2 linked regions of the Sporocytophaga myxococcoides genome follow. The protein of the gene in region 1 binds, or shares a complex with, the protein of each later gene. Links are inferred from orthologs where the notes say so. Each region holds a gene or a part of one and is shown on either strand. Other genes may lie near its edges.

Region 1 (11,151 bases):
AATGAACTTAATATCTTCGCATCATTTGCTTCTACTAATCTACTGATCTGGGACAAAGAATAATCTTTATCCTGCATAGAAAGTACAATAATCCCCCCTGGACCCTGAGTTGCAAACATTTGAGCCATAGCAAATGAAGTCTCATTTACAGAAATAACTCCTACAAATTTTGAATCATCACTGACTACTGGCACAATCTGCAATTTGTTTTTAGATGCCAACTTTATAACATCATAAAAATGAGAAGAGGGTTTTACTACTAATTCTTTATTAACTAACCTGATATTTGAAATCGGTCCGGAAAAGTCGTCCTTTTCATACAATGCTTGCTCTTCAAGAAATCCTAAAAAATTATTATTCTCTACAACAGGCAATTGGGTTAACCTGAATTCTTCCATCCATTTCTTTGCTTTCTCTGCTGAATCAGAGACTTTCAATGGCGGAATCATCTGGTTTATAAGTTCTTCGGCAATCATACGGTAGACTCCAGGAATTTGTGAACAAAAGCATTAAACTTTTCAGGATTTTCCATCATTGGAGCATGTCCGCATTTGTCGATAAACCGTAATTCTGAGTTCTTTATTAACCTGTTAAACTCATGAGCAACGAATGGTGGTGTTATTGTATCATTTAGCCCCCAAATTAACAGTGTTGGAATTTTAATATTCGGAACGTCTTTCGCCATGTTGTGCCTTTGGGCAGATTTTGCCAAAGCCACAATATTCATGCATTTTGGAATACTCTTTGTTATGTCAAACACTTCTTTAATAAGCTCTTCAGTAGCAGTTGAGGGATTATAAAAGGTATATTCCACCCTTTCTTTAACATACTCATAACTACCTCTTTTGGGATATGACCCACCCATTCCATTTTCAAATAACCCAGAGCTTCCAGTCAAAACCAACCTTTTGACTTTGGATGAATTTTTTAATGTATAATCAAGACCTACGTGCCCACCTAGTGAGTTTCCCAACAAGGTTAGATCGCTTAACTGTTTGAAGTTGACAAACTTTTCTATAAAAGTAACCAAACCTTCTACACTTGCTGACCTAACAGGCATTTCATAAATAGGCATTAAAGGAATTATGACTCTGTAGTTAGATGTAAACTCTTTAACTACTCCCTCCCAATTGCTTAGCGCTCCAAAAAGCCCATGTAGCAGTAAAAGAACTTCGCCTTTACCTTCATCAATATATTTGAATTCTTTTTCTTGCTTAACTGTAAAAGTCATGATGTGAAGATGTAATTTTATTAACGTGCAAATTAAAACAAAGTTTGAAATATTACTTTATCGAAAAGGATAAACTAAGCCAGTTTTGAATAATTTTTTCACCATTTTCAGATAAAACTGCCTCCGGATGAAACTGTAACCCATAAATCGGGTAATTTTTATGACCAATTGCCATAATTTCTTCATTTTTTGATTCCGCCAAAACTTTAAGCATAGGTGGCAATTTCCCCAGAATTAAAGAATGATATCGAACTACATTAAACTCATCATCAATATTTTCAAACATTTTATCCTTATGCTTCACTTTTATTAATGAAATCTTACCATGCATAGGCTTATCCATTTTCATTATTTGTGCACCAAAAAAATATCCGATTGCCTGATGCCCAAGGCATATTCCTAATATTGGCTTGTGCATCCAGTATTTTTCAATGACAGAAAGAAGCAGTTGTTGATCTTTGGGATTTCCAGGACCGGGAGACAAGACAATTCCCGAAAAAGAATTCAGGATTTCAAGATTTTCAATTTCATCTATCCGCAAGCATCTACAAGCTACACCCTGCTTTTGAAAAAGATGAAGAAGATTATATGTATACGAATCTAAATTATCAATTAGTACTATCAAGCCTTTTGGTTTTCAAGTATCTTTTTCAAAGCTGGAAAAATATCCTGAAAAGGTATAATATAGCTTACAAAATGGATGGTATTCGGGGCAAAAGAAGCTAGCACAGGATAAGCAAATGATTTTTGTCCATATTTAGAAATAAACTCTAGCTTGGCTGCGCTTGTCAACCAAATGAACAGACTAATTATGAAAGCGGTTTTTAATACACCAACAAATGCCCCTGCTGCACTATCAAATACCCCAAGCAGAGTATAATCTAATATTGATTTTAAGAATTTTCCCAAAAAGTATATTCCGATAAAAACCAACAAAAAGATTAACGTGAATGTAACATAAGGAAGCATTTGAGGGAAATCTTTCATATACGGCTGCAACCAATTCATTCCTTCTTTGAGAAGTTTAAATGCAGATAACACCGCAATTATAAATGCGAGGAAAGTAACTACTTCCAATAACAGTCCTTTTTTATATCCTGCATATCCTCCAAGTGCAAGAATCAGAATAACTACTATATCAAAGATTTCCACTTTTATTCCCTATTGACTCAACAATGATTTGACTAATGCTGAAACAACCTTATTATCTGCTGTTCCTGCAAAAGCCTTAGTTGCAGCACCCATAACTTTTCCCATATCTCCAGGGCCTTTAGCGCCAACTTCTGCAATTATTTCTTTAAGTTTTGCTGCTATTTCATCTTCAGAAAGCTGTTTAGGCAAATATTTTTCAATTACAGCTAATTCATCAAGCTCAATTTTCTCTAAATCTGCCCTTCCTTGTCCAGCATAAACTTCTGCTGATTCTTTTCTTTGTTTGGCTGCCTTTGTCAAAAGCTTAATTTCAGCATCCGCAGAAACCTCTCCCTGAGCCCCTTTATCAGTTTCTGCAAGTAAAATAAGAGATTTTATACTTCTTAATGCACGCAATTCATCTTTGTTTTTTGCTAGCATTGCTGATTTTATATCAGCATCGATTTTTTCTTTTAAACTCATGTTTTGAAATTTAATAGAATATTGGATTTATTTGTCATCAAAAATAGTCAAATTATTTTTCAGAAAAAGAAAAAACAATGACCCGATTAAGTGTTAATGTAAATAAAATAGCCACATTGAGAAATTCCAGAGGAGGTAATAACCCCGATTTGATTCAAGTGGCTTTGGATTGTGAAAGATTTGGGGCTCAAGGAATAACAGTTCACCCACGACCAGACGAAAGACATATCAAATATGCAGATGTTTATGCTTTAAAGGCAGTGATTAAAACAGAATTTAATATTGAAGGCAATCCTGAAGGAAAATTCATTGATCTTGTAAAAGAAATAAAGCCCCATCAGGTAACGCTTGTACCTGATCCTCCGGGGGCTATAACAAGCAATGCAGGCTGGAATACGTTAAAATATAAAGACTTTTTAAGAGATGTAATCCGTGATTTTAAAGAAGAGGGCATAAGAGTAAGTCTCTTTGTAGATCCGGTAGAACAAATGGTTGAAGGGGCTGCAGAAGCTGGGGCAGACAGAGTGGAACTTTACACCGAACCTTATGCTAAAAACTTTTTAATGAATAAGGATCAGGCTATTTCTGAATATATTATCGCAGCTAAAAAAGCTGCTTCTCTTGGGCTAGGGCTCAATGCCGGACATGATCTTGACCTTAAAAATTTAAAATATTTAAAAGATAATATCCCTAACCTTGATGAAGTTTCAATAGGGCACGCACTCATTTGCGATGCCCTTTATTTTGGCCTGGAGAATACAATTCAAATGTACCTTAAAGAATTAAACTAAAGAATGAAATTATATTATAAAGATTTAGGTACCGGAAAGCCTTTGATTCTATTGCATGGGCTCTTTGGATCTTCTGACAATTTATTTTCCGTAGCTAAAGAATTGGCAAAAAAATATCATGTATATGTTATAGATGAACGAAATCACGGAAACTCTCCCTGGAGTGACATAATGAATTATGATGTAATTGCCGATGACATCAAAGAATTTATAGAAGATCATGCTCTTCAGGATGCATTTATAGTAGGCCATTCCATGGGAGGAAAGGCTAGTATGAAAATAGCTCAGAAATATCCTGAATTGGTAAGAAAACTAGTTGTTTCTGATATTGCACCGAGATATTATGCACCTCATCACCAGACCATATTAGCTGGATTGAACAGCGTCAATCTTGAAACAATTGAAAGTAGGACAGATGCTGATAATCAGTTAGCAGCACACATAAAAGATTTGTCTACAAGACAATTTCTTTTAAAAAATCTTGGCAGGGATGAAGATGGACATTTCAAATGGAAAATAAATCTAAGCGTAATCACTAAACAGATTGAATTTGTAGGTGCAGGAATTAATGATTCAGAAGTGATTAACACGCCGACTCTCTTTGTCAGAGGAGGCAAGAGTGATTATATAAAAGAAACCGATGAGCCAATTATTAAAAGAATTTTCCCCAATTCTACTATAAAAACAATTGAGGGGGCAAGTCATTGGATTCATGCTGAAAAACCTATAGAATTTATCAACCTCATTCTTGAGTTTGATTCAGAATAGTTTTCGAATAACAAACAGGACTAACGAAATAAGGATACTAAGTAAAATGCTTGTTGCCAGAGGAAAATAGAATGACCAGTTTTTTCCTTTAATAGCAATATCTCCCGGGAGTTTGCCAAGTAGTGGTATTTTATCAGAAAACAATAAAATCAATCCAATTACGATAAATATAAAACCACCAATAATCAACCCTTTCCCTAATCCTTGAAAGTCACTCATTATTTCACCAGTTTAATTGATTAACAAATATAAATACAATGTCGATTCCCAAATCTGAAATTTCAAAATTATATCTGATTCCCTCGATACTGGCAGAAGGTACTGCTCTTCAGATGATGGCTCCGGCAATATTGGAGGTTATTAAAGAAACTGATTATTATTTTGCGGAAAACATCAAAACAGCAAGAAGATATATAAGTGAACTCAAAACAGGGCGAAAAATAGAAGATCTTATTTTTTATCAACTTGATAAAGATACCACTAAAGAAGAGGCGGTGAAATTATTTGATACCATACCTTCAGGGAAAAATATCGGCGTATTATCTGAAGCTGGTTGCCCGGGAATAGCTGATCCAGGTGCCTTGGCAGTCTCAATTGCGCATAAAAAAAAATGGAACATAGTTCCACTTCCTGGTCCATCTTCAATATTTATGGCATTGATGGCATCAGGATTTAATGGCCAGTACTTTTGTTTTAAAGGGTATCTTCCAATTGATAAAGAGCAAAAAATTAGGTCTTTTAAAGCTCTTGAACGCGAAGCCTGGGAGAAAAGAGCAACACAAATAGTCATAGAAACACCTTACCGAAATAATAAATTTTTAGAAGATGTAATTGCCCATGGAAATCCGGAAACACAACTTTGTATAGCATGTGACATTACTGGGCCTCAGCAATACATCAAGACAAAAAATCTTGGAGAGTGGAAAGGAAACTTGCCAGATCTTAATAAAAGACCTGCCGTATTTCTGTTTTTCGGAAGAAACTGAACTTTAAGTTTTTTGTGTTAATGGATTTTAATTTAACTTTGATTATTAGTTATTCTTAAAAAGATACCTTTAAACCTAAAAAATAATGTCATACCTATTTACCTCAGAATCTGTGTCGGAAGGTCACCCTGATAAGGTTGCTGATCAGATTTCAGACGCAATCCTTGACGCAATCCTCGCGCAGGACCCACATTCAAGAGTTGCTTGTGAAACGATGGTTACTACAGGATTAGTTGTAGTTGCCGGTGAAGTTACTACAAAGGCTACTATTGACACTCAGAATATTATAAGAGATACTATTAAGAAAATTGGGTATACCAAAGCAGAGTACATGTTTGAAGCAGACTCTTGCGGTATACTTACAGCGCTTCACCAGCAATCTCCAGATATAGCGCAAGGTGTTAATGAAGGCGAAGGTCTTGACAAAGATCAGGGAGCGGGTGATCAGGGAATGATGTTTGGCTATGCTACGACAGAAACACCGGAATATATGCCTATGGCTTTGGCTTTTTCCCACAGACTGGTAAAAAAACTTGCGGAGATCAGAAAAAAAGGTAAGAAAATGACTTACCTGCGTCCTGATGCAAAATCTCAGGTAACCATTGAGTATGGTGATAATGGGAAGCCCAAAAGAGTTCATACCATAGTCATTTCTACTCAGCACGATGATTTCGGTAAAGATGCTGATATGTTAAAATTGATCAAAAATGACATGATTAATGAAGTAATACCTTCTGTAATTCCGAAAAAACTTATAGACAGTAAAACAATCTTCCACATAAACCCAACCGGTAAATTCGTAATTGGCGGCCCTCACGGAGATTCAGGATTGACAGGAAGAAAAATTATTGTTGATACTTACGGAGGTAAGGGTGCACATGGTGGTGGAGCATTCTCAGGAAAAGATCCTTCTAAAGTTGATAGAAGTGCTGCGTATGCAGCAAGGCACATTGCTAAAAATCTTGTTGCTGCAGGAGTTGCTGAGGAAATTCTTGTTCAGGTGGCTTATGCAATAGGAGTTTCAAAACCGGTTTCTTTAACTGTAAATACATACGGAACTGCAAAAGTAAACATGACCGATGCACAGATTGCTTCTAAAGTATTAAATGTTTTTGATATGAGACCAAAAGCAATCGTTGAAAGATTAGGCCTTAAAAACCCTATCTTCTCTGAAACTGCAGCATACGGACATATGGGAAGAGAGCCATTTACAAAAGAAGTCGAGCTTTCTTATGTGGAGGTGAAAGATGATGGCAAGAAGAAAACAGAGATAAAGAAAATCGTTAATAAAAAAGTTGAATTCTTTACGTGGGAAAAACTTGATCATGTAGAAGCTGTAAAGAAAGAATTCAAAATCAAGTAAAATAAGAAGGGCTCCTAATTGGAGCCCTTCTTATTTAAATTCAAATTAATAAAGCCTGTATTTTTTACCTTAAGCTTTTTTAATTATTTATTTTACTTTTTTAGCTAGATCAGCACCTGCTTTGAATTTTACAACTTTCTTAGCTTTGATCTGAATAGTTTTACCAGTTTGTGGGTTTCTACCAGTTCTTGCTGCTCTTTTAGCTACAGAGAAAGTACCAAATCCAATGATGATAACTTTATCTCCTTTTTTTAGAGTTTTAGAAGCTGCATTTAGGAATGCATCTAGTGCTCTTTTTGAATCAGCTTTAGTAAGTTTTGACTCAGCTGCGATTGCGTCGATTAATTCTGCTTTGTTCATTTTTTTAAAAATTTAACTTGTGTTTAAAATCTTATCTCAAAATTATATGAATTCCAGTATTGTACAATAGTTTTACACAAAAATATATCAAAATGTTGATAACTTTTTTCATTTAATGTGCAGTATTCATAGGGTATACAGGTAATATAAAAATGAAAACATACGTCGAAACAGGGTTACAGGTTGTGGAAAACTTGAATTCCTTATCCACAAAGGAATCCAGGGAGAATTTAAAAAGCCTTAAGTAGAATTACTCCGAACAAACAAAAATCGCCATAAAGCACTCATTAGTAGTGCTTTATGGCGAAAAAGTAGTATTATTAAATGAACAGTATAAATGCTATAAAATCATATATCCGGATATTAAAAATCATATCCAAAAGTAAAATACAATAGTGGAGACTGAACTACATTATTTTTAATTCCCCAAGCTACATCTACTTTTACATAGTATCCCAATAATAAAGTTCTGGCTCCAAGTCCATAGCCCACCAGGAATGGATTCACATAGTTTCTAACCTGAGCCGTAAAAGGGTTTCCGTTTCCTCCGGCAATTGTAGTGTTAATGCTATTATTTTTACTAAAAGGTGTATCACCTGTCCAGGCTGATCCAGCATCTGTAAATGCTACTAACTGAAAATTTCTTAAAAATGAAGAAGATATTGGCTGTCTGTATATAGCTCTGAATGGTATTCTTAACTCAGCATTCATCAGCACATAACGTGAACCAAACTGTGAATTATAAATAAAACCTCTCATTGGCATTGCATATTCAATGAAAAGTAAATCAGAGTTATTTTTAAACTGAGATATAGCTAAAGGACTGTTAGGTGATGAATTGTCAGTTGAATTAAACAACCAGTTGTCCATTCCACCAAGTAAAAAGTTTTTCTTTGCATTACCAGTGAATGATCCACCAGCAACACGCGCTGCCAGAACAATTTCTTTATAAATTCTCTGATACCTTCTCAGATCAAGGTTAATTTTACCAAAATTGTTCGAAGAAGTCCCATTAGCTACATACTGCTCTGCACTAAGAATAAACCTTGTTCCCTCAATCATATTCAAACCTAGCTTTATGGTGTTATCAAAAACAAAGCTGAGATTAAGTCCCTGATATCCTTGGGTAATATCCTTAGAAGTCGTTTCAGTAACAGCTCTTCTCGTAAAAGCCGCAAACGGACTTACACTTAATCTGGAATAGACAGAGAAAGGATATGATTCAGTAAATGTTAATTTATTCAAAGTATAAATCTGAGAAGACGTCGACTCATTTGAGGCAAACAAATTTTTTCTATCATACCTGACTTTGAGGTCAATTCTCTTCTTCAGATAAATATATTCTCCGAATATATTATTAGTTTTTAAATCAGCAACCCCAAAAGCTCCAACGTTTATTCTATGATTGCCAAGAACATCTGACATTTGGCCTTCAAGTAATATGCCCAGTCCTCTTAATGGATCAATTAGTATTGTTGAAATGACATTATCAATGCCAAAAAAGTTTCTATATGGATATGGCCCAAGAAAAGATGTTCTTTTCTGCAATTGATTTTTATTAGTATCGGCAAGTTCTGGCCTTAATGGAATTTCCGCAACCCTTCCTTTATTAATAGTATCTTTCAGTTCGGACTCAAATCTGAAATCATCTAAATTTATTTCTTTAACTTTTTCTTTCGAATTGTATTCAAACTCCTGCTTCTCAGATCTTGTAATGTTATCGTCAGTTTTCTCATCAATTCTTGTAGAAGGCTCTAGTCTTGTAAAAACTGAATCAAGGTTATAATGAGGAAAAAAGTAAGCTCTTTCTTTTCCTCCAACCCTGTTTATAGTAACCAGATTATTGTTAGCACTTGATATATGGAATGATTTAATATTATATAAAAAAGCTGATTTTCTGGATAACTTTTTATCGGTTAAGTTCAGGCCGTATAAATTATCAATCTTATCATTGTCTGAGATAAACAAAACTGAATTTGAAGATTTTACAAATACTGGCTGCATTACATTGATATCATTAGTAAGTCTTACTAATTTATTACTCCCATTGTACTTAAATAACGAATATTGCTCTAAGGGCTTATAAATTTCCTTTTTAGGCAGTATCAGTGTATCGGAACTTCTGTTCGAGGCAAATATTATTTCTTTAGTTGTCCCATAGAATGAAGGAGACAGGTCATCAAAGATGTCATTAGTTATTTGCTTCATTCCTCCACGGGCATTATCCATTAAAAACAAATCTGTTTGCCCATCTTTATCTGCACTGAATATTATCGCTGTTCCATCCTCTGAAAAAGCAAAATCAAAAACATGTTTGAAATAAGTAATCTTCTTTTTTACCTTATCTCTGGTTTTCAGGTTGTGAATTTCCAAATACGTTTTGTCGCTTTTGGTATAGATAAAAGCAAGTTCATCATCTGACTTCCAGGTAAATGTGGGATTATGTACATCAAAATCGCGTTGCGCACTTCTGGTCCCCCCCTTTCTTATAGTACTTGATTCCTGTTTCCCTTTGTCTGTTATCTCAACCGCAAATAACTTATATTTTCCATCCTGAAACTTCACAAACGCCATTCTATTCCCCTTAGAATTAACCTTTACTGCACTTAAAGCATTCTTTTTAGAGGAATTTAATCTTAAATATTTATCATCCTGAGGTTCTTTGTACTCTTTTTTCAGATTGTTATTTATACCCAAGTAAAAATTTCTGAATTCGGCTAAAAAAATTGAATAAGGAATTCCAAGCGTACTCTCAATGGCGGCCTCTTCGTTTCTTACAATACGAGTAAGGTTTAGAAGATTAGGTACAGTATAAAGACCGTATTTTTCAACAATATAATTCCAGATACCGTGACCGGCAAGTTCAGCTTCTCTTCCAGTCAGGGCCGCTGGCACTTTATATTTTTTTTTCTCAAGTGCACCTCTCACATGAGAATTCATATATGGAGAATTACCATAAGCAACGTAAGCTGCAAGTCCTCTAATATACCACTCCGGCAAGCTTAGCAAATATGAACTCTGTACTACATCTTTAAGGCTTCCTCCATACATCATTACATTCAGAAGTATTTTTGTAATGCCATATGTAATTTCCTTTTTAAAATCTACCTGGCTTCCTTTGTAAGATACTTCAATTCTAGATTTCACAAAGCTTGTATTACCACCAACAACCACAAGATCCTCTCCCAATCCAATATTACTTTGCTCACTCTTCTGAGGAGAAGCATAAACAATCATCCTAATTCTGTCATATGGAGTAAAACCAATAAGCTCAATAACTCTTTCCAATTCTTCCTCAGCATACCTTCCAGCACTCTGAGCAAGCTCCATATCTCCCTCGTTATAGAAGATTTCAAAGTTATGAGTTGTAAAAACCCTCCATTTAAAACTTTTATATTGGATTCTGTTTTTGCCAAACTGATCTATGTAAGCCTGAGAATAAGCATTTGATACAAAAAACAATGAGAGGAACCAGATATAAATAAAACGCATAATATATTAGCCATCAATGGCGGTGAAAGAATGATTCAAACCTAGATATATTAACTTCATTATCCAGAGATTTATTTTCTTCTAAAAAAGAAAATAATTGCTCTGCAAAATATGGTGCCAAACTTATTCCCTTTGTACCTAAACCGTTAAATATTGCCAGTTGTGGGTATTGGGGATGTAATCCTAATATTGGTCTTCGGTCACTCGTAGATGGCCGAATTCCTGCTTCCTGTCTTACATATTCAAAATCAAAACTTACAAGATCTTTCAATTTATTTTCAATTTCCTCTCTGGCCTTTTGGGTAACCTCATCTGTCAAGTCTTTCCAATCATATGTAGACCCAGCCTTTAAATTTCCATTATACAACGGAACTACAAATACTCCTTTGCTTATAATCTGTTTCAAAGGGAAGTGAGTTTTTAAAGTTAAAACCTCCCCTTTCACAGGGATATATGGGATCCAATTAAAATAGGGGTTAAATTGATTCAGATAACCTTCAGCGAAAATAACTTTTCTTGCCTTGTAATTTCCCCACCTTATACCTT
Region 2 (11,172 bases), on another replicon or contig:
AAAGAACTCTGAGATTTACAATATGAAAGTTATTGTAGGAAAAAGTGGAGCCTACACCCCTATATTCAGTGACCAGATAGAAAAAATTGTTATTAACCCTTCCTGGATTGTCCCTGCTAAAATCGCTACAACAGAGCTTGTACCAATGATTAAAAGAGATACAAGTATACTTTCAAAACAAAATATTGAAATTTATACAGATTACTCATTCAATACAATGGTTAATCCTGACACAATAGATTGGCTCACTCTTGACACCCGAAAATTCAATTATGTACTGAAACAAAAATCAAACTTCTATAACCCATTAGGACATATAAAATTTTTATTTCCCAACGAATACGACATATACCTGCATGATACTCCATCAGATTACCTCTTCGAAGAAAGTGAAAGAAACTTTAGTCACGGTTGCATAAGAATTGAAGATCCTATCTGGCTTGCTTCTTATCTCTTGAAAGATGAACCTCAGTGGAATAAGAAGAAGTTGTATGAAGCAATATACAGGCAAGAAGAAAAATCGATTTTATTAAAGAAAAAGTTACCTGTCTTCATCCTTTATTTTACTACATGGGTTGATGAAACAGGAACCATTCACTTCCTGAAAGACATTTATGATCATGACAAACAGCTCAAATCGATTCTGGAATCAAAAGAATAATTTCCTAAATTGATGCCTGAAAATTCATTAACCTTCTGACATTGTGAAATCAAAGCATTTATTATTTCTACTTTTCACTTTCATTAGTATTATTATATTATCCTGTAAGGGAAAAGTAAACTCTCAAAAAAAAGTTCATACTGTTAAACTACCTGGAATTGAGAGAACAGACGAGAATCTAATAAATCTTTATTTTCAAAATCAGCCCGAAGATACCATCTGGAGAGAAGATATACTTACTTTTTATAAAAATAGAAATTACAAACTTGCATGGTCATATAAAGGAAAATTCATTCCTCAGGCAAACTACGTAATCAATATGATTAAGAATATTGATGAAGAAGGATTTTCTATGGAATGCTTTCCTACCAATGATATCTGGCATCATTATATTCAGCTTTCTGACTACCAGAAGTCTATACTCCCTGAACACATTAAGGCAAGAGAAGAGTTTGACATATTCCTTTCCATAACTTTTTTTAAATATGCACGGAAGATCTGGGCAGGTATTAATAATCCCGAAAAGTACGATTGGTTTATCACAAAAAAAACAATAAACGAAAGAGAACTCCTTATGTCCATTCTCAAAGCAGAGCTGGACAGCACTTTTTCTGCATCTAAATTTCATCCTTTGCATAGACAATACAAACTACTAAAGGAAACCCTTATTCAATACAGAAAAATAGCTCGTCAAGGGGGCTGGGGTAATATTACCAAGAGCACTTATAAAATTAAACCCGGCGATACTTCTTCAATCATAAAACAACTACGCTATCGTCTTGCATTCGAAAGCAAAGTATTAAAAGCTGATACAAGCAATTATTTTGACTCAACTCTGGTATTTGCTTTAAAAAAATTCCAGTTCTGCCACGGCCTTGAAACTACAGGTATTTTGGACTCTTACACTATAGATGAATTGAATATTCCGGTTGAAAAAAGAATTTTACAAATTTCAGCCAATATGGAAAGATGGAGATGGCTACCGGAAAAAGGAAGTGATTTGTATCTCGCCATAAATATTCCAGAATTTGCACTACATGTATATGAAGAAAATAAACACGCATGGCAAATGAATGTCATTGTAGGAAAGACATTATCACATACACCAATATTTTCAAATGAAATTCAGTTTCTGGTATTTAATCCTTCCTGGAATGTACCAAAAAGTATTGCGGTTAAAGAATTACTTCCGTTGCAGAAAAAAGATCCCGCATATCTAACCAGAAACAATATGCAGGTATTTATGAGCAATAAACTAAATACCCCTATTCATCCAGATAGCATAATATGGCATTCGATCAATGAACAAAACTTCAATTTAACCTTTATACAAACTCCAGGACCTGAAAATCCTCTTGGTAAGGTGAAATTCTTATTCCCTAATACTTTCGACGTTTACCTTCACGACACGCCAGCAAAACACCTTTTCACACAGAAGGAAAGAGGATTTAGTCATGGTTGCATTCGTCTGGAAGAACCGATGAAACTGGCTCAATACCTTCTAGAAAAACAAGGCATGTGGAAAGAGAAAGAAATTAACAAACTCCTCGAAATGGATAAGGAAGTATATATGAAACTCAAGAAAAAAGTACCTGTTTACATTGTATACTTCACGACCTGGATGGATAGCAACGAAAATGTCCATTTCCGAAAAGATATTTATGGTCTGGATCAGAAACTTATAGATGAATTGAACTTTTAATACTGATTTTCAGATTAATAAATAATAAATCTGCCAATCTGTCAGTTTGGAATAAATTTCTTATCTTTGCAAAAAGAATTTATAAAAATGGAAGACAGGATCAATCATAAGGAATCAATGACAGCAGAGGAAAAAGCCGCCTGTGATTTACCTAGAATTAGCCTTGAACAAAATACAGGTAATAAAAGAAAATTATATATAGAAAGCTACGGCTGCCAGATGAATTTCTCTGACAGCGAAATTGTAACTTCTATTATGCATAAAAATGGTTTTGATACAACCAACAGCATGGAACTTGCTGATGTGATCTTTATAAATACCTGTTCGATCAGAGAAAATGCTGAACAAAAGGTAAGAAACCGTCTTGCCCAATTCAATGCTTTGAAAAAAAGAAAGCGATCTCTGACAATCGGAGTATTAGGATGCATGGCGGAAAGGTTAAAAGCTAAATTCCTGGAAGAAGAAAAAATTGTTGATCTGGTAATAGGACCAGATGCTTATAGAGATCTTCCAAATTTAATGGCCGAGGCAGATGAAGGTAATAAAGCTGTTAATGTCTTTTTATCAAAAGAAGAAACTTATGCGGATATCAGTCCTGTAAGGTTAAATTCAAATGGCGTCAGTGCATTCGTTTCCATTATGCGGGGCTGCGACAACATGTGTTCATTTTGTGTCGTTCCCTTTACAAGGGGACGTGAACGCAGCAGAGACCCTCATTCTATAATAAAAGAAACTATAGAACTTGTAGAACAAGGGTATAAAGAAGTTACCCTTCTTGGTCAGAATGTAGATTCTTACAAATGGCAGTCTGAGGATGGAAGTGAAAAGGTAAACTTTGCTCAGTTACTTGAAAAAGTAGCGCTTATCAGCCCTGATCTGAGAGTCAGATTTTCAACTTCACACCCCAAAGATATTACAGATGAAGTACTTTATACAATCAAAAAGTATGAAAACATCTGTAACTACATACACCTGCCTGTTCAGAGCGGTAACAGCAGAGTACTTGACCTAATGAACCGTACTTACACCAGAGAATGGTACCTTGACAGAGTAAAAGCCATCAGAAATATCATTGGAGAAGACTGTGGCATATCATCTGATATGATTACGGGCTTCTGCACAGAGACAGAAGAGGAACATCAGGAAACATTATCCCTCATGGAAGAAGTAAAGTTTCATTTTGCTTATATGTTTGCATACTCTGAAAGGCCGGGTACTCTTGCTCAGAAAAAGTATGCCGATGATATTCCGGAAGAGACTAAAATGAGGCGTCTTAATGAGGTAATCAACCTGCAGCAAGAACATTCTTTATATAGAAACAAAGAAGCTCTGGGTAAAGTACACAAAGTGCTCGTGGAAGGAGAATCAAAAAAATCAAATCTGGAATATAAAGGCAGGAATTCTGAAAATACAGTTGTGGTGTTTCCTAAAGGAGACTGCAAAATGGGTGATTACGTGAACGTCCTTGTAACAGACTGTTCACTTGCCACTCTTTTTGGGGAAATTATAGAAATAATTCCCTCTTCAACAAAAATCAGTAATTAAAATCGAAGGGAGGATCCGTGAATCTGAATGAAGAAATACAAAGCGTAAAACAAAGATTTGGGATTATTGGTAATGCTCCTGTTTTAAATCATGCGATACAGGTTGCTATTCAGGTTGCACCCACCGACATGACTGTTTTAATCACCGGAGAAAGTGGAAGCGGAAAAGAATCCTTTTCTAAAATAATACATTCCTTAAGCGCACGCAAACATGGACAATTTATTGCCATCAATTGTGGAGCAATTCCCGAAGGAACCATAGATTCAGAACTATTTGGTCATGAGAAAGGCTCTTTTACCGGAGCTCATGAGGCGAGAAAGGGATATTTCGAGGTGACCAACGGTGGTACAATTTTTTTGGATGAAATCGGTGAAATGCCTGTGGGCACACAAGCCAGACTACTAAGAGTACTTGAAAACGGAGAATTTATAAAAGTTGGCTCTTCCAAAGTACAAAAGACTAATGTAAGAGTAGTAGCTGCAACCAACGTAGACCTGTTTGAGGCTGTGGAGAAAAGAAAGTTTCGGGAAGACCTTTATTACAGACTGAATACGGTACCTATCTTCGTACCTCCATTAAGGGATCGTGAAGGCGATAAAGAGTTACTATTTAGAAAATTTGCTTCAGATTTTGCCGATAAATATAAAGTGCAGCCAATCAGACTCAATGATGAAGCAAAGGTTGCACTTAATAATTTTCGCTTTCCTGGTAATATTCGTCAGCTTAAAAATATAGTAGAGCAGATTTCCGTTCTTGAAACTAACAGAGATATCACTAAAGAAACTTTATTAAAATACCTACCTGAGCCTCACAGTGGTATTCCTGCCGTTTACAATAAAGACAAGAATAAAACAGATGATTTTTCAGAAAGAGATATTTTGTATAAAATTCTCTTTGACATGAAGAAAGACATGACAGAGTTAAAAAAACTGGTTTTTGAACTTCTTCAAAATGAAAATTATGGTTCACAAATGATCAAAGATCATCCTGATCTCTTTACTGGTATTACCGAAGAGGTCTATCCCAGAGAACAACGCCAGGCTAAATTTCTGCTACCTCCTACTACAGAAGAGCACATACATGACCATGCTCCAATTGAAATTGAAAAAATAGAGGATGCAATACAAGAGCCGGAAGAAGAATCTCTTTCACTTGAAGACAAGGAAAAAGAAATGATTTTAAAGGCACTTAAAAGAAATCATAATAAAAGAAAAAATGCTGCACGTGACCTTGGCATTTCCGAACGTACACTGTACAGGAAATTAAAGCAGTATGAAATCGAAGAATAATTTTGATTTAATAAAAGAATTTTGAATATAGTATCATGAATAAATTTTCCTCTGCCATAAATCTGTTCAGATTAAGCATCAAAGCTCTTATGCTGGTTTTGATTCTTTCTTTTCTTACAGGATGTGGTGTATATTCCTTTACTGATGGAAGAATTCCTCCGGAAGTCAAAAATATTTCTATCCTGAATTTTCCAAATGACGCAGGTAATGGCCCTCCTAATCTTTCTCAAAGTTTCACCGAAAAATTAAGAAGCTATTATCAGCAAAACTCTAATCTTGTTTTAGTAAAAAGCAATGGAGACTGGCAACTGGAAGGACGAATCGTTGGTTATAACGTTACACCAGTTGGTGTTCAGTCAAATGAAATTGCAGGAATCAACAGATTGGTTATAAAAATTGAAGTAAAATTTATTAATACATTGGATGAAAAAGCCAGTTTCACCAATGTCTTCACCAGCCCTCCTACAAGTGGCGACTTTCCTGCCAATCAGACGTTATCACAGGTAGAAGGATCATTAGTTAATAAGATGCTGGACCAGATAGTATTGGATATCTTTACAAAAACCACTTCCAACTGGTAAAATTTAAAACACCCGGATAAATATTGAATAAGCAACGTTTCATAGATTTAATCACAAACTCCACGGAAGTTTCTTCTACAGATCTTAAAGATCTGGAAGAAGTCGTGAAAATATTTCCTTACTGCCAGGCAGCTCATATCCTGTTTGCCAAGGCTTCCTATGAAACAGACAATATGCTTGCTGAAAAAAGAATCAGAAAAGCAGCGGCCTATTCTTTTGACAGGAAAAACCTAAAAAAGATAATTCATCATTCCAGGTACTCTTTTAAATCAGATAATAAATCTTTCGCTCCTGTAATTCAGGCACCGGCGCCTGAAAATCTTCTTGAAGAAAAAGTACTTATTGAAGAAATCGAAGAAGAAAACATTGCCATTAGCGAAACAGCCCAGGATGCGATTAACATTCCTGAAGAGGAAAATAACAAGGTAATTTCTGAATCTCATAAAAGTAACGAAACTTCAGTTCAGAATGAAAATCAAATTCATCCTCAAATTGAAGACGAAACTTCGCCTGAACCTGAAAAATTTTCAATCCCTACAGGCAAGGTCATTACCAACTCAAAAGAGTTTTTCGAAGACCTGCAGAAAAATCTGCAGAATTTAAGAAAACTGAAAGAAGAAGCGGCCAGAGATAATACACCTGATACTAATGCAAAGGGAGAAACTCCTTCTCCATCTGCCTCATCGGCTATAATGCCTGAAAAAAAGTACGCTTTCCCCGAAGACAAAATCCTGGAAGAACTATCGAAGAAAGAGGCATTTAAAGGAAAAAACAAAATCAACATTGAAAAATTCCCTTGGGAAAAGGTTGAAATTTTTTTAAAGAAAGAAGAAGAGAAAAACGCTTTTCTGGAGAAAAAGATCATTGAGAAGAATATTGATAATGAGGAAATCAGCAATAAAGATGCTGATTTGCACCTACAATATCTTGAATTCCTGGAAAGAGGGAGAAAACAACTTGATAAAAAGCAAATTGAGAATATAATAGATAAATTTATAAAAGAAGATCCTACCATTCCCCCTTTAAATCCTAGAACTATTGCCGAGGAACAGGAAGACCTTTCCGCGAAGTCGGGTGTAGAATCTAAAGGATTGGTATCTGAAAATTTTGCTAAAATTTTAATAAAACAAGGTAAAATTCAGAAAGCCATTGATATTTACACACAATTAAGTTTGAAAAATCCTGAAAAAAGTACTTACTTTGCAGGCCTTATTAATGAATTAAAAAACGAAAAATAATTTATAATGGAAATCTTTATCACGGTTTTAATATTTATAGCCTGTTTTTTCCTTGTTGTTCTGGTACTTGCACAAAATTCTAAAGGTGGTGGGCTTTCCGGAAACTTTGCAGGTGGTTCTACTCAATTTATGGGAGTTAAAAAAACTGGGGATTTGCTTGAAAAATTAACCTGGGGGTTTGCAATAGGCCTGGTTGTTCTTTGTCTTGGCGTCAATCTTCTTTATAAAAACAATATAGAAGAAAATGATGGAGGCATTAACAGCGTGAATGTGGAAAGAGCTCAGGAAGGAAATAAATTAATGCCTAAAGCGCCGGGTGAAGGTCAGGAAAAAGTTCCTGCAACAAATGATTCGGCTCAATAATGTTAATATAAAAAAGTATATAAATAAAAAAGCCTCTGATTTAGAGGCTTTTTTATTTATATACATTCATTGGGTCTAATCACTTTAATTAAATTTCTGAATAAAGTTTTTTAACCAACAATCTCTTGGTAATTGGCATTACAGTTTCTTCAAAGGGATAGCTAAATTTTGAATTAACAAGAAAAGTAGCGGGATTGGGCAACTTTTTATACTTTTTAATCAACTCCAGTTTAATATTTTCATATGTATTCCCTATTGTCTTACTGATATTTTCGACAAAATGAGTATGAATACCTCTGTATTTGGCTTCAGCAGTTTGAAATAATGTAACCTGATATTCATAGACCCGGGTTTCGCTCCTGTTATTGGTGTGAAACAAAAGGTATCCTGCATCCAAATTAAGAGGAGACAATCCTATCGGACTTATTGACAGCATGTCTTCAATCTCTTCATAAATCTCCTTCCCCTCCACCAACTGATCCTTAAGCTTAGGCAATGCAAACATTACGATTTCCTCCAATTCCCTCATAATCTTGTCATCATTTACCAATTCTTCATAAATGATTTCAAGCTTTTCAAAATCAGCACTGGAAATTTGCTTTGGAAAATGTTCTTTCAGAAGCTGTTTATTTTCCTTTAAACGCAGGAGATTTTGATAGTGAAAAAGCAGATCAGAAAGAAACGGATAAAGTTTTTTTTCATTAAAGCTTCCCTTCACATCTTGCAGGTAAGCGAGGAGCATATATTTTTTATACTCAAAATCTATAAGTCCTTCTGTCAGCCAGTTTTTATTTAACTCTTTCATAATCCCAAAAAAGTTATACTAATTATACGGTTAGAATGCCATTTTGTTAGCTTTTAAATAATTTATCCAATTCTCCTCAAAAAAACAAATGAAAAAATGACAGTTCTTAAAACAAAAAAGGCAGATCTCTGTTTAAATGCCTCACCACTCACTGACAAATGTTCAGCTTTTTACCTCTGGCACAGGAAATGCAGAGCTGGCAGTATCCAAGAAATTAAATAACTTTTAAACGTATAAAATTAAACGCTTTAACAAAATGAGTAACAACTTAAGCATCAAGCCACTAGCAGACAGAGTTTTAATCCAACCTGCTCCTGCTGAAGAAAAAACAGCTTCTGGTATCATTATTCCTGATACAGCTAAAGAAAAACCTCAAAGAGGATCTGTAGTTGCTATCGGAACAGGAAAAAAAGATGAGCCTCTGACTGTAAAAGTAGGAGATACTGTTCTTTATGGTAAATATTCAGGCACTGAGATCACCATAGATGGCAAAGAGTATCTTATGATGCGCGAAGCTGATATTTTCGCAGTTCTTTAACAACTTAATTGTCTAAAAGCAAATCAATTACAAAAACCAAAAAAAATTAAAAATACCATGGCAAAAAATATATTTTTCGATACAGAAGCCAGAGAAAAACTGAAAAAAGGTGTAGATGCATTGGCTGACGCTGTAAAGGTGACATTAGGACCAAAAGGAAGAAATGTAATCCTTGACAAAAAATTCGGTGCTCCAACAGTTACCAAAGATGGTGTTTCTGTTGCTAAAGACATTGAATTAAAAGAACCAATCGAAAATATGGGTGCACAACTTGTAAAAGAAGTTGCATCTAAAACAGCTGATGCTGCTGGTGATGGTACTACTACTGCTACTGTGCTTGCTCAGGCAATTTTCAACGCTGGTATTAAAAACGTAGCAGCAGGTGCAAACCCAATGGATCTTAAAAGAGGTATCGACAAAGCTGTAGAAGCTATCGTTGCTGATCTGAAAAAACAATCTAAAAAAATCGAAAGCTCTCAGGAAGTAGCTCAGGTTGCTACCATCTCTGCCAACAACGATGAGGAAATTGGTAAAATGATTGCCAATGCTATGGATAAAGTTGGCAAAGACGGAGTTATCACTGTAGAAGAAGCTAAAGGTACTGAGACAGAAGTAAAGATCGTTGAAGGTATGCAATTCGACAGAGGATACCTTTCTCCTTACTTTGTAACCAATGCAGATAAAATGGAAGCTGATCTTGACAATCCTTTCATCCTTATCTATGACAAGAAGATCTCTTCAATGAAAGAATTGCTTCCAGTATTGGAACAAGTAGTTCAAACAGGAAAACCATTGTTGATTATTGCTGAGGATCTTGATGGAGAAGCTCTTGCTACTCTTGTTGTAAACAAGATCAGAGGTGCGTTGAAAATTGCTGCTGTAAAAGCTCCAGGATTTGGAGACAGAAGAAAAGCAATGCTTGAGGATATCGCGGCATTAACAGGTGGAACTGTAATCTCTGAAGAAAGAGGATTCAAACTAGACAACGCTACTCTTGATTTCTTAGGTACTGCTGAAAAAATCATTGTTGACAAAGACAATACTACAATTGTTAACGGTGCAGGTCAAAAAGAAGAAATCAAAGCAAGAGTTAATCAAATCAAAGCTCAGATCGAATCTACTACATCTGACTATGATAAAGAAAAACTTCAGGAAAGACTTGCTAAGCTTTCAGGTGGTGTAGCTATCCTTTATGTAGGTGCCGCTACTGAAGTTGAAATGAAAGAGAAAAAAGACAGAGTTGATGATGCATTACATGCAACAAGAGCTGCTGTTGAAGAAGGCGTTATCCCTGGTGGTGGTGTAGCTCTTATCAGAGCTAGTGCAGCACTTGATAATTTAAAACTATCTCACGAAGATCAGATTACAGGTGTACAAATTATCAGAACTGCAATCGAAGCTCCATTAAGAACTATCGTATTCAACGCAGGTCTTGAAGGTTCTGTAATCGTTCAGAAAGTAAAAGAAGGACAAGGTGATTATGGATACAATGCACGTGATGACAGATATGAAAACATGTTTGCTGCTGGTATCCTTGACCCAACCAAAGTTACAAGATTAGCTCTTGAGAACGCTGCTTCAATTGCTGCTCTTCTTCTTACTACTGAGTGTGTTGTTGCAGATCAGCCGGAAGATAAAGCTGCTCCTGCAATGCCTCACATGGGCGGCGGAATGGGCGGAATGATGTAATACCCTCTTTACCAAAACAATAATAAAAATGCCTCTGTTAAATTAACAGAGGTATTTTTTTGTTATTTATAAAAGGATTAAATTTGCCATGTTAACCTTTTAAGTTTATGGTTCATCAAAATGTGACGATGAATTGGGTTTACGAACATTTCCTTGCTTATTTGCATTTAAGCATTGCGGACTGTGATTGTATCGTATCCCAAAAAGAGTTGAACAACCTTTCATGTTTCACTCTTCTTAAAAATCTAAGCCCTGAAAGAGGCTTAAAGCTTGTAAAAGAGGTCTATATAGAATTTCTTTCTCATACGGAAGAAGAAAAAAGGGCTTATATCAGGGAGAATGTCTCCAAATTTCTCCGCACAGAATTCATAAAAAACAGAGTTATAGTAGATTTAGAAGACGCTGTTCATCTAAAAGATGAGGAAAGTGAAGAATATATCATGTTCAGATATATCCGGAAGGTAATAAATAACTGCAAATAAGAAACCTCTGAAAATAATCATAAATAATCTGCTTATCTTATTCCAAATTAAGGTAACAAATTATCTTTTTCTTAAAGCTATCTGAAGTTTAAAGTGATCTTAAACTAAGTAGAATAGCTGCTCCTATAACCATCAACATTGTCAGAAGATCAAAGTCGGGCAAAGTCGATTTTAAAAACTTCATACTCATACTCTTTCCAGTTTGATTTATTAATTGCAAATCTAGAAAGAGTATGTAAACAAATCATTATCAGAAAATTAAAAAAACTTCAAGGATTT

The links.
Region 2: the proteins of metK (region 1) and groL are in contact, whole or in part, in a cryo-EM structure (PDB 8P4O), measured with the Escherichia coli proteins. The link is inferred for Sporocytophaga myxococcoides from one-to-one orthologs.

What each region holds. Positions count from the first base shown.
Region 1 is NZ_BBLT01000014.1:75,694-86,844, forward strand. Bases 4,672-7,614 are described here. They hold metK (methionine adenosyltransferase), read left to right. Parts: upstream 4,672-5,475; coding sequence 5,476-6,753; downstream 6,754-7,614. Other genes in these bases: MYP_RS23500 (SAM-dependent methyltransferase), read left to right, coding at 4,672-5,390; MYP_RS23510 (HU family DNA-binding protein), read right to left, coding at 6,841-7,113; MYP_RS23515 (PD40 domain-containing protein), read right to left, coding at 7,477-7,614. In the rest of the region: MYP_RS23460 (CBS domain-containing protein), read right to left, coding at 1-476; MYP_RS23465 (alpha/beta fold hydrolase), read right to left, coding at 473-1,231; MYP_RS23470 (anthranilate synthase component II), read right to left, coding at 1,284-1,856; MYP_RS23475 (CvpA family protein), read right to left, coding at 1,853-2,383; MYP_RS23480 (GatB/YqeY domain-containing protein), read right to left, coding at 2,393-2,845; MYP_RS23485 (pyridoxine 5'-phosphate synthase), read left to right, coding at 2,923-3,636; MYP_RS23490 (alpha/beta fold hydrolase), read left to right, coding at 3,640-4,404; MYP_RS23495 (DUF2905 family protein), read right to left, coding at 4,396-4,623; more of MYP_RS23500, read left to right, coding at 4,662-4,671; more of MYP_RS23515, read right to left, coding at 7,615-10,605; MYP_RS23520 (NAD(P)/FAD-dependent oxidoreductase), read right to left, coding at 10,619-11,151. UniProt on the Escherichia coli protein: Catalyzes the formation of S-adenosylmethionine (AdoMet) from methionine and ATP.
Region 2 is NZ_BBLT01000001.1:342,948-354,119, reverse strand. Bases 8,132-11,095 are described here. They hold groL (chaperonin GroEL), read left to right. Parts: upstream 8,132-8,779; coding sequence 8,780-10,411; downstream 10,412-11,095. Other genes in these bases: MYP_RS01490 (hypothetical protein), read left to right, coding at 10,519-10,893; MYP_RS01500 (co-chaperone GroES), read left to right, coding at 8,441-8,722; MYP_RS01505 (hypothetical protein), read right to left, coding at 8,132-8,184. Also shown: MYP_RS01540 (L,D-transpeptidase family protein), read left to right, coding at 1-661; MYP_RS01535 (L,D-transpeptidase family protein), read left to right, coding at 705-2,363; tRNA (N6-isopentenyl adenosine(37)-C2)-methylthiotransferase MiaB, read left to right, coding at 2,451-3,908; MYP_RS01525 (sigma-54 interaction domain-containing protein), read left to right, coding at 3,926-5,197; MYP_RS01520 (LptE family protein), read left to right, coding at 5,233-5,778; MYP_RS24665 (hypothetical protein), read left to right, coding at 5,802-7,016; preprotein translocase subunit SecG, read left to right, coding at 7,023-7,379; more of MYP_RS01505, read right to left, coding at 7,468-8,131; MYP_RS01485 (POT family MFS transporter), read right to left, coding at 11,171-11,172.